One region of the Micromonospora sp. U56 genome, then DNA from elsewhere that is predicted to be linked to it. Evidence: riboswitches for the same ligand, from Rfam matches in the RefSeq annotation. Region 1 holds a riboswitch; each other region holds the start of a gene.
The links. Region 1 has a riboswitch for cyclic di-AMP ahead of KBX37_RS07685 (transglycosylase family protein). Riboswitches for the same ligand answer to the same signal wherever they lie in the genome.
Positions count from the first base shown of each region.

Region 2: linked by a shared signal. The riboswitch ahead of KBX37_RS05805 (hypothetical protein) and the one ahead of KBX37_RS07685 (transglycosylase family protein) in region 1 are both predicted to bind cyclic di-AMP.
Region 3: linked by a shared signal. The riboswitch ahead of KBX37_RS07130 (C39 family peptidase) and the one ahead of KBX37_RS07685 (transglycosylase family protein) in region 1 are both predicted to bind cyclic di-AMP.
Region 4: linked by a shared signal. The riboswitch ahead of KBX37_RS20975 (NlpC/P60 family protein) and the one ahead of KBX37_RS07685 (transglycosylase family protein) in region 1 are both predicted to bind cyclic di-AMP.

Region 1 covers NZ_JAGPYL010000013.1:61,161-64,329, forward strand. The annotation lists gene nhaA (Na+/H+ antiporter NhaA) at 1-862, opposite strand, end outside; gene KBX37_RS07685 (transglycosylase family protein) at 1,166-1,837, opposite strand; cyclic di-AMP (ydaO/yuaA leader) riboswitch at 1,836-2,010, opposite strand; gene KBX37_RS35185 (hypothetical protein) at 2,459-2,584, shown strand; gene KBX37_RS07690 (peptidoglycan-binding protein) at 2,586-3,169, shown strand, end outside.
Region 2 covers NZ_JAGPYL010000009.1:16,398-19,566, reverse strand. The annotation lists gene KBX37_RS05810 (YibE/F family protein) at 1-1,127, shown strand, start outside; cyclic di-AMP (ydaO/yuaA leader) riboswitch at 1,294-1,424, shown strand; gene KBX37_RS05805 (hypothetical protein) at 1,429-2,448, shown strand; gene KBX37_RS05800 (carbonic anhydrase) at 2,510-3,163, opposite strand.
Region 3 covers NZ_JAGPYL010000012.1:11-3,179, forward strand. The annotation lists partial or broken gene KBX37_RS07125 (hypothetical protein) at 1-331, shown strand, start outside; cyclic di-AMP (ydaO/yuaA leader) riboswitch at 635-776, shown strand; gene KBX37_RS07130 (C39 family peptidase) at 1,013-1,837, shown strand; gene KBX37_RS07135 (alpha/beta fold hydrolase) at 1,943-2,698, shown strand.
Region 4 covers NZ_JAGPYL010000065.1:4,872-8,040, forward strand. The annotation lists gene KBX37_RS20965 (pyridoxamine 5'-phosphate oxidase family protein) at 1-238, opposite strand, end outside; gene dcd (dCTP deaminase) at 317-895, shown strand; gene KBX37_RS20975 (NlpC/P60 family protein) at 938-1,978, opposite strand; cyclic di-AMP (ydaO/yuaA leader) riboswitch at 1,991-2,127, opposite strand; gene KBX37_RS20980 (NlpC/P60 family protein) at 2,276-3,169, opposite strand, start outside.

The sequences.
Region 1 (3,169 bases):
CCGCCACCCCGGCGGAGATCGGTCGGAACCGGTGCTCGAAATGCTCGGCCAGCCCAGGCCCCGCATCCGGTCCACCGGCAGCCTCGCTACGGATCACCGGAACCGTGAAGGCCAACAGGACTCCCGCCACGGTGGCGTGTACGCCGGACTCGTGCATCAGCGTCCAGGTCACCGCGGCGAGGGGCAGCAGCAGCCACCAGGACCGGACGCGGCGCTGCACCAGCAGCCCGAACACCGCGAGCGGCACCACGGCGCCCAGCAGCGGCCCGACCGACAGGTCGGCGGTGTAGAAGACCGCGATGATGACGATCGCCAGCAGGTCGTCGACGACGGCCAGGGTGAGCAGGAAGGTGCGTAGCGCGGAGGGCAGGAACCGGCCCACCACCGCGAGCACCGCCAGCGCGAAGGCGATGTCGGTCGCGGTCGGGATGGCCCAGCCCTTCGCCGCGCCCTCGCCTGCGCCGGCGGCGATGAGGTAGTAGATGGCGGCGGGCACGAGCACTCCACCGACGGCCGCCGCGACCGGCACCGCGGCCCGGCGCGGGTCGCGCAGGTCGCCGGCGACGAATTCCCGCTTGAGTTCCAGCCCGGCGACGAAGAAGAAGATCGCCAGCAGGCCGTCGGCGGCCCAGGTGGCCAGGCTGAGGTCAAGGTGCAGGGACGCCGGGCCGACTCGGAAGTCCCGTACCGACTGGTAGCTGTCCGCCCAGGGCGAGTTCGACCAGACGAGTGCCAGCAACGCCCCGATGAGCAGGAGTCCCCCGCCCACGGTCTCCTTGCGGAGAATGGCGGAGATGCGCCTGGTCTCGCGCCATGAGCGTCGGCCGAACAGGCTGGTACGGCGCCGGGTGGCGTCGGTCACGGAAACTCCTCGTCGGCAGGGGTCGCGTCATCCATCGCCGACCAGACTTCCCGGCACACCAGGGTCAACCCTATCCGCCACCGCGACGGACACGTCGGCGGTCGGCCGCGCTCGCGATCGGGCACGTGGTGCTCCTGGTACCCGGCGGCGGCGCGACCAACCGACCGGAGCGCGCCGCCCGGCGGATCCGGAGTGACATTGCGCCGGGCGCACCGACGGTGCGGAGCGCAGACCTCGACGCCCGGCCGGTGCGGGCCGGCCGGGCGTCGATACGGTCTGCCGCTGCTTCAGGACAGTGACGCGTCAGAGGCTGAGCTTCTGCCCCGGGAAGATCAGCCCTGGGTCGGCGCCGACCACGCGCTTGTTGCGCTCGTACAGCGCCTGCCAGCCACCGGCCAGGTCCCGGGCGTCGGCGATCTGCGACAGGGTGTCACCCGGCCGCACCACGTACCCGTCGCCGGTCCCGGCCGGCGCGCTGCGCCGCTGGCTGCGGGTGCTGTGCTGCTCCCGCGAGGACCGCTCGGTGGAGGTGGCCTTCGACGAGCCGGAGCGCTTCTGCGACTTATGCGACTTCTCCGCCTTCTCAGAGGTGGTGGAGTAGCTCTTGGTGGAGCCACCCTTCCTGCCGCAGGTCGGCCAGGCACCGATGCCCTGACCGTCGAGCACCTTCTCGGCGATCGCGATCTGCTCGCCGCGGCTGGCCAGGTCGGCACGGGAGGCATACTTCTTGCCGCCGTAGCCGGACCAGGTGCTCTGCGAGAACTGCAGGCCGCCGTAGTAGCCGTTGCCGGTGTTGATGTGCCAGTTGCCGCCGGACTCGCACTGGGCGATCGCGTCCCAGTTGACGCTGGCGGCGCTGGCCGGCGACGCCGGTGCCAGGACGGCGACCCCGGTGACCGCACCGACGGCGAGCGTGCCGACGGCGAGGCGGCGCGAGCTGACCCGTCGGTGACGGGCGGTGTATTCAGTTGCCATGTGGATTCCTCCACGCCGACGAGGTGAGCTGTCGGGTTCGGGCCGAGGAGCCCGGCCGCCCGTGGGCGGCTTCACCCCGAGGTGACGTGCACCGAGGAACGTGTGGGTCCCCCGCTCCATGCCCGCTGACAAGGTCCCACCGGCCGGCGGCATGGATTAGGCGTTACCGGCCGTGGTGTCCGCGATCGCGGACACGAACGACGTTAGGAACAGTTTGGGGCGATTGCCCACTTCTTGTGAAGTTCTTCACCCGGCTGAGCGACGGCGTCCTCCTTCAAGTTGCGGGTCGGTCGGTGGTGCTCTACAAGGGCGGGTCGGGAACCCGTCACGACTGGGCCGAAAGCCTCGCCCCGAGAAGCGGATCAGGTGCCCTCGCCTCCCGTCTTCGCTGGTCAGGCGGCCTTGATCGGCGGCCCGCGCCGCCGGACGGTCAGCGTTACCGCTGATTGGCGACTCATGTCTGGGCAGTCCGGCCGCCGACTCGGACGGTAGGGAGCAGAGCGCGGCCTCGGCGCCGTCGCGTCGGACCCGCCGGCCGCCAGATGCCGATCGCCGGCGCCCTGGCCCTCACGGTCCGCCCCGGTTCGCGGCGGCCGGCCATCCGCGAGAGGGAGGACCTTCATGGACACCGTCAGCACCGACACCGAATACCTCGTCGCCACCCTGACCGAGGACGACGACCCGGAGAGCCTGGCCGGCGACGAGGTCGACTTCGACCTGGCCGCCGCGCTGGAAGAGGAGGAGTGAGATGGGCGTGCACCTGGCGCCTGCGCTGCGGGTGCTGCGCGAGGAGATAGACACCCGCTGGCCGCAGCGCGACCGCAAGTCCGACGGCTGGTTGGGCGACGCCAGTCACCAGGCGCGCCGCTCGGACCACAATCCGGACAATGACGATCAATCGGTCAACGCGGTGGACGTGGATGTCGACGGGATCGACCCGCTGCTGGTCGTCCGGCAGGCCGTCAGCCATCCGTCCACCCAGTACGTCATCTACGACCGGAAGATCTGGAGCCGTACCCGCAGCTTCCGGCCGGCCCGGTACACCGGGCCGAATCCGCACGACAAGCACCTGCACGTCAGCGTCAGCCACCAGCGGAGCCTGGAGGACAGCCGCCACCCGTGGGGCATCGCCACCGCCACGACGGCGCGGCTGGGCGACCGGGTGCTGCGCGCCGGCTGCCGGGGCGGCGACGTCCGGGAGTTGCAGGCCGTCGCCCACCGCCTCGGGGCCCGGCTGACGGCCGACGGGGTGTTCGGGTCCGCCGTGGCCGCCTGGGTACGGTCGTTCCAGACCGCACGGAAGCTCACCGCCGACGGGGTGGTCGGCCCGCG
Region 2 (3,169 bases), on a different contig from region 1:
AGGCGCCGCCCGGCGCGGCCGAGGGCCCGTGCGGGACCGTGACCGTCCGGGTCGAGCAGGGCCCGGACAGCGGCCAGCAGGTGGAGACACCGGTGCCCGCCGGCCCGGGCGCGCCCACCGTCGCGGTGGGCGACGAGGTGGTGCTGGTCCAACTCACCGACCCGGCCGACCCCACCGCCATCAGCTACCAGATCGCCGAACACCAGCGGGGCAAGCCCCTGGTGTGGCTGGTGGCGCTCTTCGCGGCGGCGATCGTGGCGTTCGGCCGGCTGCGCGGGCTGGCCGCGCTGGCCGGGCTGGGCGCCAGCTTCGCCATCCTGCTGACCTTCGTCGTACCCGGCATCGCGGCGGGCGGCTCGCCACTGCTGATCGCGATCACCGGCTCCGCCTTGATCATGTTCGTGGTGCTGTACCTGACCCACGGGACCACCGCGCAGACCTCGGTGGCGGTCCTCGGCACGCTGGGCAGCCTGGTGCTGACCGGACTGCTCGGCAGCCTGGCCACCGCCGCCACCCACCTGACCGGGTTCGGCAGCGAGGAGGCCACCACGCTGTCGATGTACCAGCGTGACGTCGACCTGCACGGGCTGCTGCTGGCCGGCATCATCATCGGCTCGCTCGGCGTGCTCGACGACGTCACCGTCACCCAGGCCGCCACCGTCACCGAGCTGGCGCACGCCAACCCCGGACTGTCCCGGACGCAGCTCTACCGGGCCGCCACCCGGGTCGGCCGGGCGCACATCGCCTCCACGGTGAACACCATCGTGCTCGCGTACGCGGGCGCCTCGCTGCCGCTGCTGCTCCTGCTCACCGCCGACAGCCGTCCGGTGAGCCAGATCCTCACCAGCGAGTTCCTGGCCCAGGAGATCGTCCGCAGCGCGGTGGCGACGCTCGGCCTGGTCGCCGCCGTACCACTGACCACCGCGCTGGCCGCGCTGGTCGCCACCGCCGGTCGTGGCCCGGCCGGCGATCCGGCCCGGAACACCGGGCCGGCACCCACTCCCCGCCCCTCCGCCGACCGGGACGCGGCGCTCGAGGCGCTGAGCGCGTCGCGTCCCGGCGGACCGTCCACCCCGGCCCCCGCACGGTGGCCCGACCCGGAAAGGAGCACGGAAAGCGCATGGTGAGACTCCGCTGCGTGACCGACGCCGACGCGGAACCTGACGAACGCGTCACTCGTCACGCTTCGCTACGACGAAATAACGCTTTTAGTCGGGTTCTGGACGTAGATCCCCGGTACGACTCTCGGGTAACCTCGCTGCCGGTCACCGCCGAAGGCGCGCAGCGGCGCCTGCGGTGCCGCCGCCCAATCGCCGCGAGGCGAGCCGGGGAACCAGGTACATGGGGTGAATCCGCGCGAGCGGTAGGGGCCACTTCCGTCCCGAACCCGTCAGCTAACCCGGTCGGCGGTCGACGGAAGGGAACACTGTGACGGCACCCCTGCGCCGCTGGTTGACTCCGGTGGTGGCCGTGTTCGCCGCGCTGGCCGTCGTCGGCGGGCCGACAGCCGCGATCGCCGCGCCCTCGACCCCCACCCCCTCCGGGCACGAGGCGGACGGCGAGCCCAAGCTGCTCACCGACGTCATCGAGCTGCGCAACCGCGAGTACTCGAAGGCCAAGAGGCAGCTGGAGAAGTCCAAGAAGCGCCAGCAGCAGCTCGCGCTGGAGGTGCGGCGCGCGCAGGACGAGCTGGCGGCGTTGCAGCCGACGGTCTCGCAGATCGCGGCGCAGTCGTACCGGACCGGCCGGATCGGCGCGGTGGCGATGCTGCTGGAGAGCGACGCGCCCGACTCGTTCGTCAGGCGCGCCGCCGCCCTGGACGAGCTGAACATGGTCAACGCGCAGAAGCTGGCCAAGGTCACCGCCGCCAAGAACCGCGCGGAGCAGGCCAAGCTGGCGTTGGACGCCGAGGTGCGCGAGCAGCAGAAGCTCACCAACGACATGGCGCGCGAGAGTCGGGAGGCGGAGAAGGCCCTCCAGCTGGTCGGCGGCCGGGGCTTCACCGGCGGCCTGGTCGACGCGACCTCGCCGGTCGCCCGGATCGGCCCCGGTCGGACGGCCGACGGCGGCTGGCGGCCCGAGTCGCGCACCGAGAACGACCCCACCACCTCCGGCACCATCACGCCGCGCACCCTGCACGCGTACAAGGAGGTCCGGCGGGTCGGCTTCAACCGGTTCGCGGGCTGCTACCGCCCCGGTGGGCCGTGGGACCACCCGAAGGGCAAGGCCTGCGACTGGTCGTTGCAGCGGAGCGGCTTCGCGCCCTGGTACAACAACGACACCCGGATGTACGGCAACAACCTCGCCGCGTTCCTGATCCGCAATGCCGACCGGCTCGGTATCTACTACGTGATCTGGAACCGGCAGATCTGGTTCCCGGCGACCGGGTGGAAGTCGTACAGCGGACCGTCGAACCACACCGACCACGTACACATGTCGATGCTCTAAGCGACGCGTACCGAACGAGGGCCGTCCCCGGTGGGGCGGCCCTCGTCGCGTGCGGGGGGTTTCAGCCGGCGACGGCGGTCGCCCGATCGCCGGCCTGGGCCGGCACGACGCTCGGCACCGCGGCCACCGTCCGCACCTCACCGGCGGCCAGCCGGTACGACATGCCGACCACCGCGCACCGCCCCTCGGCGACCGCGGCGGCCAGTACGGCGGAGTTGCCCAGCAGCGCCTCGACGGTCTGCGCGATGTGGATGTCGACGATCCCGTCGACGTCGTCGACGCCCTGCTCCGTGGCCCGTCGGAGGCTGAGCGCCACCGCGTCCACCACCGCCCGCAGGTGCCCGACCGGCGGCGTGCCGGTCCGCGCGGCGTCCCGGGCGGCCTGCACCGCCCCGCAGGAGTCGTGGCCGAGCACCACCACCAGTGGGGTGCCCAGGACACTCACCGCGTACTCGACGCTGCCGAGCACCTCGGGGCCGGCGGTGTGCCCGGCGGTACGCACCACGAAGAGGTCACCCAGGCCCCGGTCGAAAATGATCTCGGCGGCCAGGCGGGAGTCGGAGCAGCCGACGATCACCGCGAACGGGTGCTGGCCGTCGGCGACCGCCGCCCGGTGCAGCGAGTCCTGGTTGGGGTGGCGCTGCGCGCCCGTCACGAAGCGCCGGTTGCCGGCGTGCAGCTCGGCGAGCGCCTGCGTCGGATCGGTCAGGGTCATTGCCTC
Region 3 (3,169 bases), on a different contig from region 1:
CTGGCGCGGCGAGCTGCCGGTGGAGCGGCTGCGGGACGTCTTCGCGCACCGGGACGGTTGGGACTCCCGGCGGCACCCCGTCGAGCAGGAGGTGCTGCTGGCCCGGGCGGTGCGCGACGGCCGGCGGGACGCGTACCGGGCGGCGGCCGGGCGGGAGCGGTCGGCGTGGCGGGACGCCGAACTGGCCGTCGAGGCGGCCCGCGCGCTCGCCGTCGAGGCGTACGCGGCGGCGGAGCGGCTGCGTCCGGCGCGGCTGCCCGCCCAGCGGACGGCGACGGCGACGGCGCGGACGGCGCTCGCGGCGCGGTGGCGGCCGGCCCGGGTGGGCTGAGGACGCGACCAAATTGTTACCCGTATTTCCGTGAGTCGCGTCACGGCAATCGGGAAACCGGTCATCCGGTCACAGCCGGTGACATCGATCGCGACGATCGGCGGGGTTTGTCGCCGTGTTGTCCGGTTGTCGCCCGGCGGTCCCGGAAAAACCGCGTGTCCCATTGAGTGACGTCAGTGCCGAACTGTACGGCAAATTTGTCGCCCTGATCATGTTTACGCAGCTCGGAGGGCTTGGCCGGACCGTGACCTACCAGTAGTGTCGCCTCGGTCCGGTGCGGTTACCGATCGCAAGAAGCGACGCCGCGCCGACCCGCTCAATCGTGACTTTCACGAACCGGGGACCCATGCACGTCCGGGGTGAATCCGCGGGCCACGGCCCGTGGTAGGGCGCTCTTCCCGCCCGAATCCGTCAGCTAACCCGGTAGGCGGTGTCGGAAGGAGTTCCTACTTTTGCTGTTCTCTCGCATTTCTCGGCTTGCTCTCCACCTCGGTACCGGGGTGTTCGTGCCGGTCCGCCGCGCCCTCGCGCGCTGATTCCGGCCCCACCCCGCCGCCCGGTCACCGACCGGGCGCACCCCCGCCGAGCGGCCTCGCACACCGGTTCTGACACCGCGGGTGACGTTCCGTCACGCGCCGGTCCGGCACGCCGCTCCCGCCCTCGTACCGTGGAGGAAAACACGTGAAGCACCCCCTGAAGCGGCAGCTGCGACGACTTGTCACCGAGCGGCCGTACCAGCTGGTCGCCGGCTCGGCCGCCGCGCTCGTGCTCGTCTCCGGCGCCGCCGCCCAGTTCGCCGACGAGGCACCCGCCCGCCAGCAGACCTCGGCCGCCGTCGCCGAGGTGGCGCCCCGGCTGGACGACGTCGCGACCCGCGGCCAGGCCCGCGTCGCCGCCCCGTCCCACAAGCCGTCGCCCTCGGCCAGCCCCTCGCCGTCGGCGAGCGCCACCAAGGCCAAGGCGGACCCGGACCTGACCCGCAAGGCGGCTCCCAAGCCGCCGTCGACCAAGGTCCTCCGCTACGACTACCAGGCGCAGACCACCTTCTACAACTGCGGTCCGGCCGCGGTGCGCAACGCGCTCAGCGCGTCGGGCATCGAGCGGACCCAGTACGAGCTGGAGGGCCCGCTCGGCACCACCGAGATGGGCACCAACTCCGCGCTGGACACCACCCGCGTGCTGAACCAGATCGTCAAGGGCGACCCGTACCGGACCCGGATGTTCCGGGGCACCCCGAGCTCGGCGCAGATCGACCGGCTCCAGGCCGACGTGGTCGCGGCGATCACCGACGGCCGGGGCGTCGTGGCGAACGTGGCGGGGACCGCCACGGACACCAACGGCGGCTGGCACTCCTTCCCGGGCGGCCACTACATCGCGGTGGTCGGCTACAAGAACGACGGCCGGACCGTCCGGATCGCCGACTCGGCGGACCCGAACCTGCCGTCGTACTGGATCAGCACCATCGACCTGGCGAACTGGATCGCCACCCGCGGCTACTCCGCCTGATCCACACCGTCGCTCGTCCGGGCACCGGCTCCCCTGGGGGCCGGTGCCCGTCGCCGTTGGCGCGGGTCTCGCGCGGCGCGACCGGGCGGTGGCACACTGCGGCCCATGACCGACGACTCGGGTACCCGCCGGCTGCTGTTGCTGCTGCACGGGATGGGCACCACCGGCGACGTGTGGCTGCCCTGGGCGCCGCTGCTGGAACACCGCTGGCCGGGCCGCTGGCTGGCGCCGGACCTGGCCGGCCACGGCTTCTCGCCGCCGCTGCCCGGGTACTCCTTCGCCGGGTTCGCCGAGCAGGTCGCGGTGGGGCTCGGCCCGGTGGCCGAGGGGGCCCGCCGGGCTGACCGCCTGGTCGTCCTCGGCCACTCCCTCGGCGGGGTGGTCGCGCTGGCGCTGGCCGCCCGCGACGCCGGGCTCCCGGTGGACGCGGTGGTCGGGCTGGGCATCAAGGCGGTCTGGTCGCCGGCCGAGCTGGCTCGGGCGCGCGAGCTGGCGGAGCGCCCGGTGACCTGGTTCGCCACCCGGGACGAGGCGGCCCGCCGCTACCTGAAGGTGGCCGGCCTGGGCGGGCTCTTCGCGCCGGAGCATCCGGTGGTCGACGCGGGGCTGCGTGCCGAGGACGGCCGCTGGCGGCTGGCCATGGACCCGGCCGCCTTCGCGGTGGGCGCGCCGGAGCTGCCGGCCCTGCTGGCGGCCACCGACGTCCCGGTGCTGCTGGCCCGGGGCGAGCACGACCCGATGGTCAGCGACGCGCAGCTCGCCGAGCTGGGCGTGCCGGTGGCGACCCTGCCCGGCCTCGGCCACAACGCGCACGTGGAGGACCCGGCGGCGGTGCTGGCCCTGCTCGACCCGTACCTGTGACCGGTCGCGGACGGCGGGCGTCGCCGCCGTGGGTCGCATGTGGCTCGGAACCACCTGCCGACCTGGACCTTCGAGCTCGCCGTCGACAGCGGACCTCGCCACGGCGCTTGGTGTACCGCCGGACGCCGTCCCCCACTGATCGCAGTCCGTTCATGCGGCCTGACCACGGATAATGCCGCGGTGAGCTCTTCGGTGTGAACGCGGGTTCGGGACATCCTTTGGTGTCCTCTGATGCCGTTCTGCCCTGCACAGCGGGGGTTCCTTGCCGACCTGTGTCGTCTGGTGCCGGTCGTTGCTCTCGCTGCCTCCTGGCTGCCTCAGCTCGCTGCCCTCTTACTTGACGTTGACCTGTCGGCGGCCTGGACCTGGTCTTCGTCGATGACGCGCTCGTGCCTGCGGTGCCTGTTGGCGACGGGGCTCGCGTCGGTGGCGCCAGGTAGTTTGCCGAGAGTGAGTATGTGGATCTACTTT
Region 4 (3,169 bases), on a different contig from region 1:
GGAACGAGTGCAACGCGTAGCGCCCGTCGCGTTCGAGGTCGCGCCGCTTGGGCGAGTCGACGACGAAGCAGAACAGACCCTCGTCGGTGATCACGGGGCAGACCGGGTGCACCCGGGGCCCACCGTCGGCGCGGACGGTGGCCAGGTAGCCGAAGCCCGGCCCGTACTGCTGCATGAGAAGGCGGATCCCGTCGGCGAGTCGGGGCTCGTCAGCGGCGAATTCGGACCAGGAAGCCATACGGACATCCTATCGAACATGTGTACGAACGCGTAGTCCGACACGCAGGTCACCCGGTCCGCTCGATATGGTGTGCCGATGCTGCTCTCCGACCGCGACCTGGTCTCCGAGATCAAGGCGGGCACGCTCGCGCTGGAGCCCTTCGAGCCCACGCTGGTGCAGCCGTCCAGCATCGACGTGCGGCTCGACAAGCTCTTCCGGGTCTTCAACAACCACCTGTACACGCACATCGACCCGGCGATCCAGCAGGACGAGCTCACCTCGATGGTCGAGGTGCCCGAGGGCGAGCCGTTCGTGCTGCACCCCGGCGAGTTCGTGCTCGCCTCCACGCTGGAGGTCATCTCGCTAGGCGACCAGCTCGCCGGGCGCCTGGAGGGCAAGAGCAGCCTGGGCCGGCTCGGCCTGCTCACCCATTCGACCGCCGGCTTCATCGACCCGGGCTTCTCCGGTCACGTGACGCTGGAGCTGTCGAACGTGGCGAACCTGCCGATCACGCTCTGGCCCGGGATGAAGATCGGCCAGCTCTGCATCTTCCGGCTCTCGTCCCCGGCCGAGCACCCGTACGGCTCCGCCGTCTACGGGTCGCGCTACCAGGGCCAGCGCGGGCCGACCCCGAGCCGCTCCTGGCAGAACTGGCGCACCTGGCCCACCCGCTGACGCCGAACCGGGCCCCCGGCACCCCGGGAGCCCGGCACGCGCTCAGCCCGGCCGGCCGTAGCTGTTGACCGGCCCGTCGTCGACCCGCTTCATCTTGACCGGCACCCCTGCCTGGGAGGCGTGCACCACCCAGCCGCCGCCGACGTACATCCCGACGTGGTGCAGGTCGGCGTAGTAGAAGACCAGATCGCCGGCGCGCAGGTCGGCCCGGCTGACCCGGGCGGTCACCTGGCGCTGCTGGCGGGCGTTGTGCGGCAGCGAGACACCGGCCTTCGCCCACGCCGCGAGCATCAGCCCGGAGCAGTCGTACGAGTTGGGGCCCTCGGCGCCCCAGACGTACGGCTTGCCGATCTGGGCGCAGGCGAACTTCACCGCCGTCCCGGCCGGGCCGCCGGGGTAGCCGGCCGGGCACGGGGCCGGGCGCAGCGAGCCTCCGCCACCGTTGCCGTACACCTTGAGCCGCAGCTTCTGCAGCCGGTCGATCTCGGCGTTGATCTGCTTCTTCTTCGCAGCCAGCTGGGCCTCGGTACGGGTCAGCTGGGCGACCATCTCGTCCAGCGGTGCCTTCTCCGCGGCCAGCTTGTCCCGCAGCTCCTTGACGACCCGCACGTCGCGCTGCTGGCGCTGGGCGAACCGGTCGAGCATTTCGAGCTGGTCGACCAGTTCGGCGGGGGACCTGCTGCCGAGCAGGGCGTTGACGGCGGAGACGTTCTCCCCCTTGTACGCCTCGGCGGCGAGGCCGGTGACCTGGTTCATCGCGAGGTCGACCTGGAGTTGCAGCGGCTCGATGCGCTTGGCCAGCGCGTCGGCCTGCCGGCGCTTGGCGGCCAGGTCCTGTCGGGTGGCGTTGTGCTGCTCGATGATCGGTTCGAGCCTGTTCCAGTCCTGGTCGATCTGCCGCTCGATCTCGGCGACCGAGGGTTCGGCGTGGGCCGCCGTGGCAGCGCCGGTCATTACGACGGCGGCACCGGCGAGGGCGGCGAGGAGGGTGGTGAAGCGGGACCAGCGTGGGCGCGGCGCAACCGTCAGCCGGGCGACCTGGGTCGACCGGTACGACGGTGGCCGCGGGGCATGGTGTGCCACCGGGCTCCGGGCTCCTTCTTCCGCGACCGCCTACCGGGTTAGCTGACGGGTTCGGGCGGGAAGGGAGCGCCCTACCGCAGTGGCTGCGGATTCACCCCGGCTTACCTGGTTCCCCGGCTCGCCCGCAGGCGACTCGGCGGTGCCGGCCACTGCCACCCGGGTTGGACGGACCTGTCGCGGCCGACGAAGGACCAGAGTAGAGACGACCGTTATCGATCCGCAACCCGCCACGCCGTGCCGGGTCCCGGATACGCGGAACCCCCGGTCAGTCGACCGGGGGTTCGCGGCGGGCTCGGGTCAGTACGGTCGTCGGAAACCGGCGACCGGCATGTAGTTGATGCTGGTGACCTGGACCGGCTTCCCGGTCCGGGGAGCGTGGACCATGATGTCGTTGCCCAGGTAGAGGCCCATATGGTGCAGGTCGCTGAAGAAGAAGACCAGGTCACCGGGGCGTGCCTCGGAGCGCGGGATCGCCTTGCCCTCGTTCCACTGGGCGCCGGTGTGGTGGGTCAGGTAGATGCCGGCGGCCTTGTAGGCGTACTGGGTGAGACCCGAGCAGTCGAAGGAATCGGGCCCGTCGGCCCCCCACACGTACGGGTCACCGACCTGCTGGCAGGCCACCCGGATGGCGGTCTGCGCCTTGGCGCTCACCACACCGTTGATGGTCGGGCAGCCGGCCACCTTCACGGTGGTCTTCGGCATGGCCGCCTGCAGCCGCTTGATCTCCGCGTTGATCTGCGTCTTCTTGGCCGCCAGATCCTTTTCCTGCTTGACCTCGGCGGCGATCAGCTCGTCGAGCTTGCGCTTCTGGTCGTCGTACTTGCGCCGGACGGCGAGGACGCCCTCCAACTCCTTGCGCTGGTGGGCGGCGAGACGGTCCAGCATGGTCAGCTGCTCGGCGAGCGTGCCGGGCTTGTTGCTGACCAGCAGCGCGCCGATCTCCTGCGAGGGCCCGGTCATGTAGTAGCGGGAGGCCAGGTCGCCCACCCGGTTCATCGCCAGCTCGCTCTGCAGGGCCAGCGGCTGGATCTTCTTCCCCAGCTCGGCCGACTTCTTCCGGTTGACCTTCAGTTGGGCCCGGACCTTGTTGTACTGCTCGATGGTCGGCTCAAGCTGCTCCCACTGCTTGTCGATCGCCGCCTCGATCTCCTCGGGCGTCGGCGCGGCGTGCGCCGGCACGGCGAACATCCC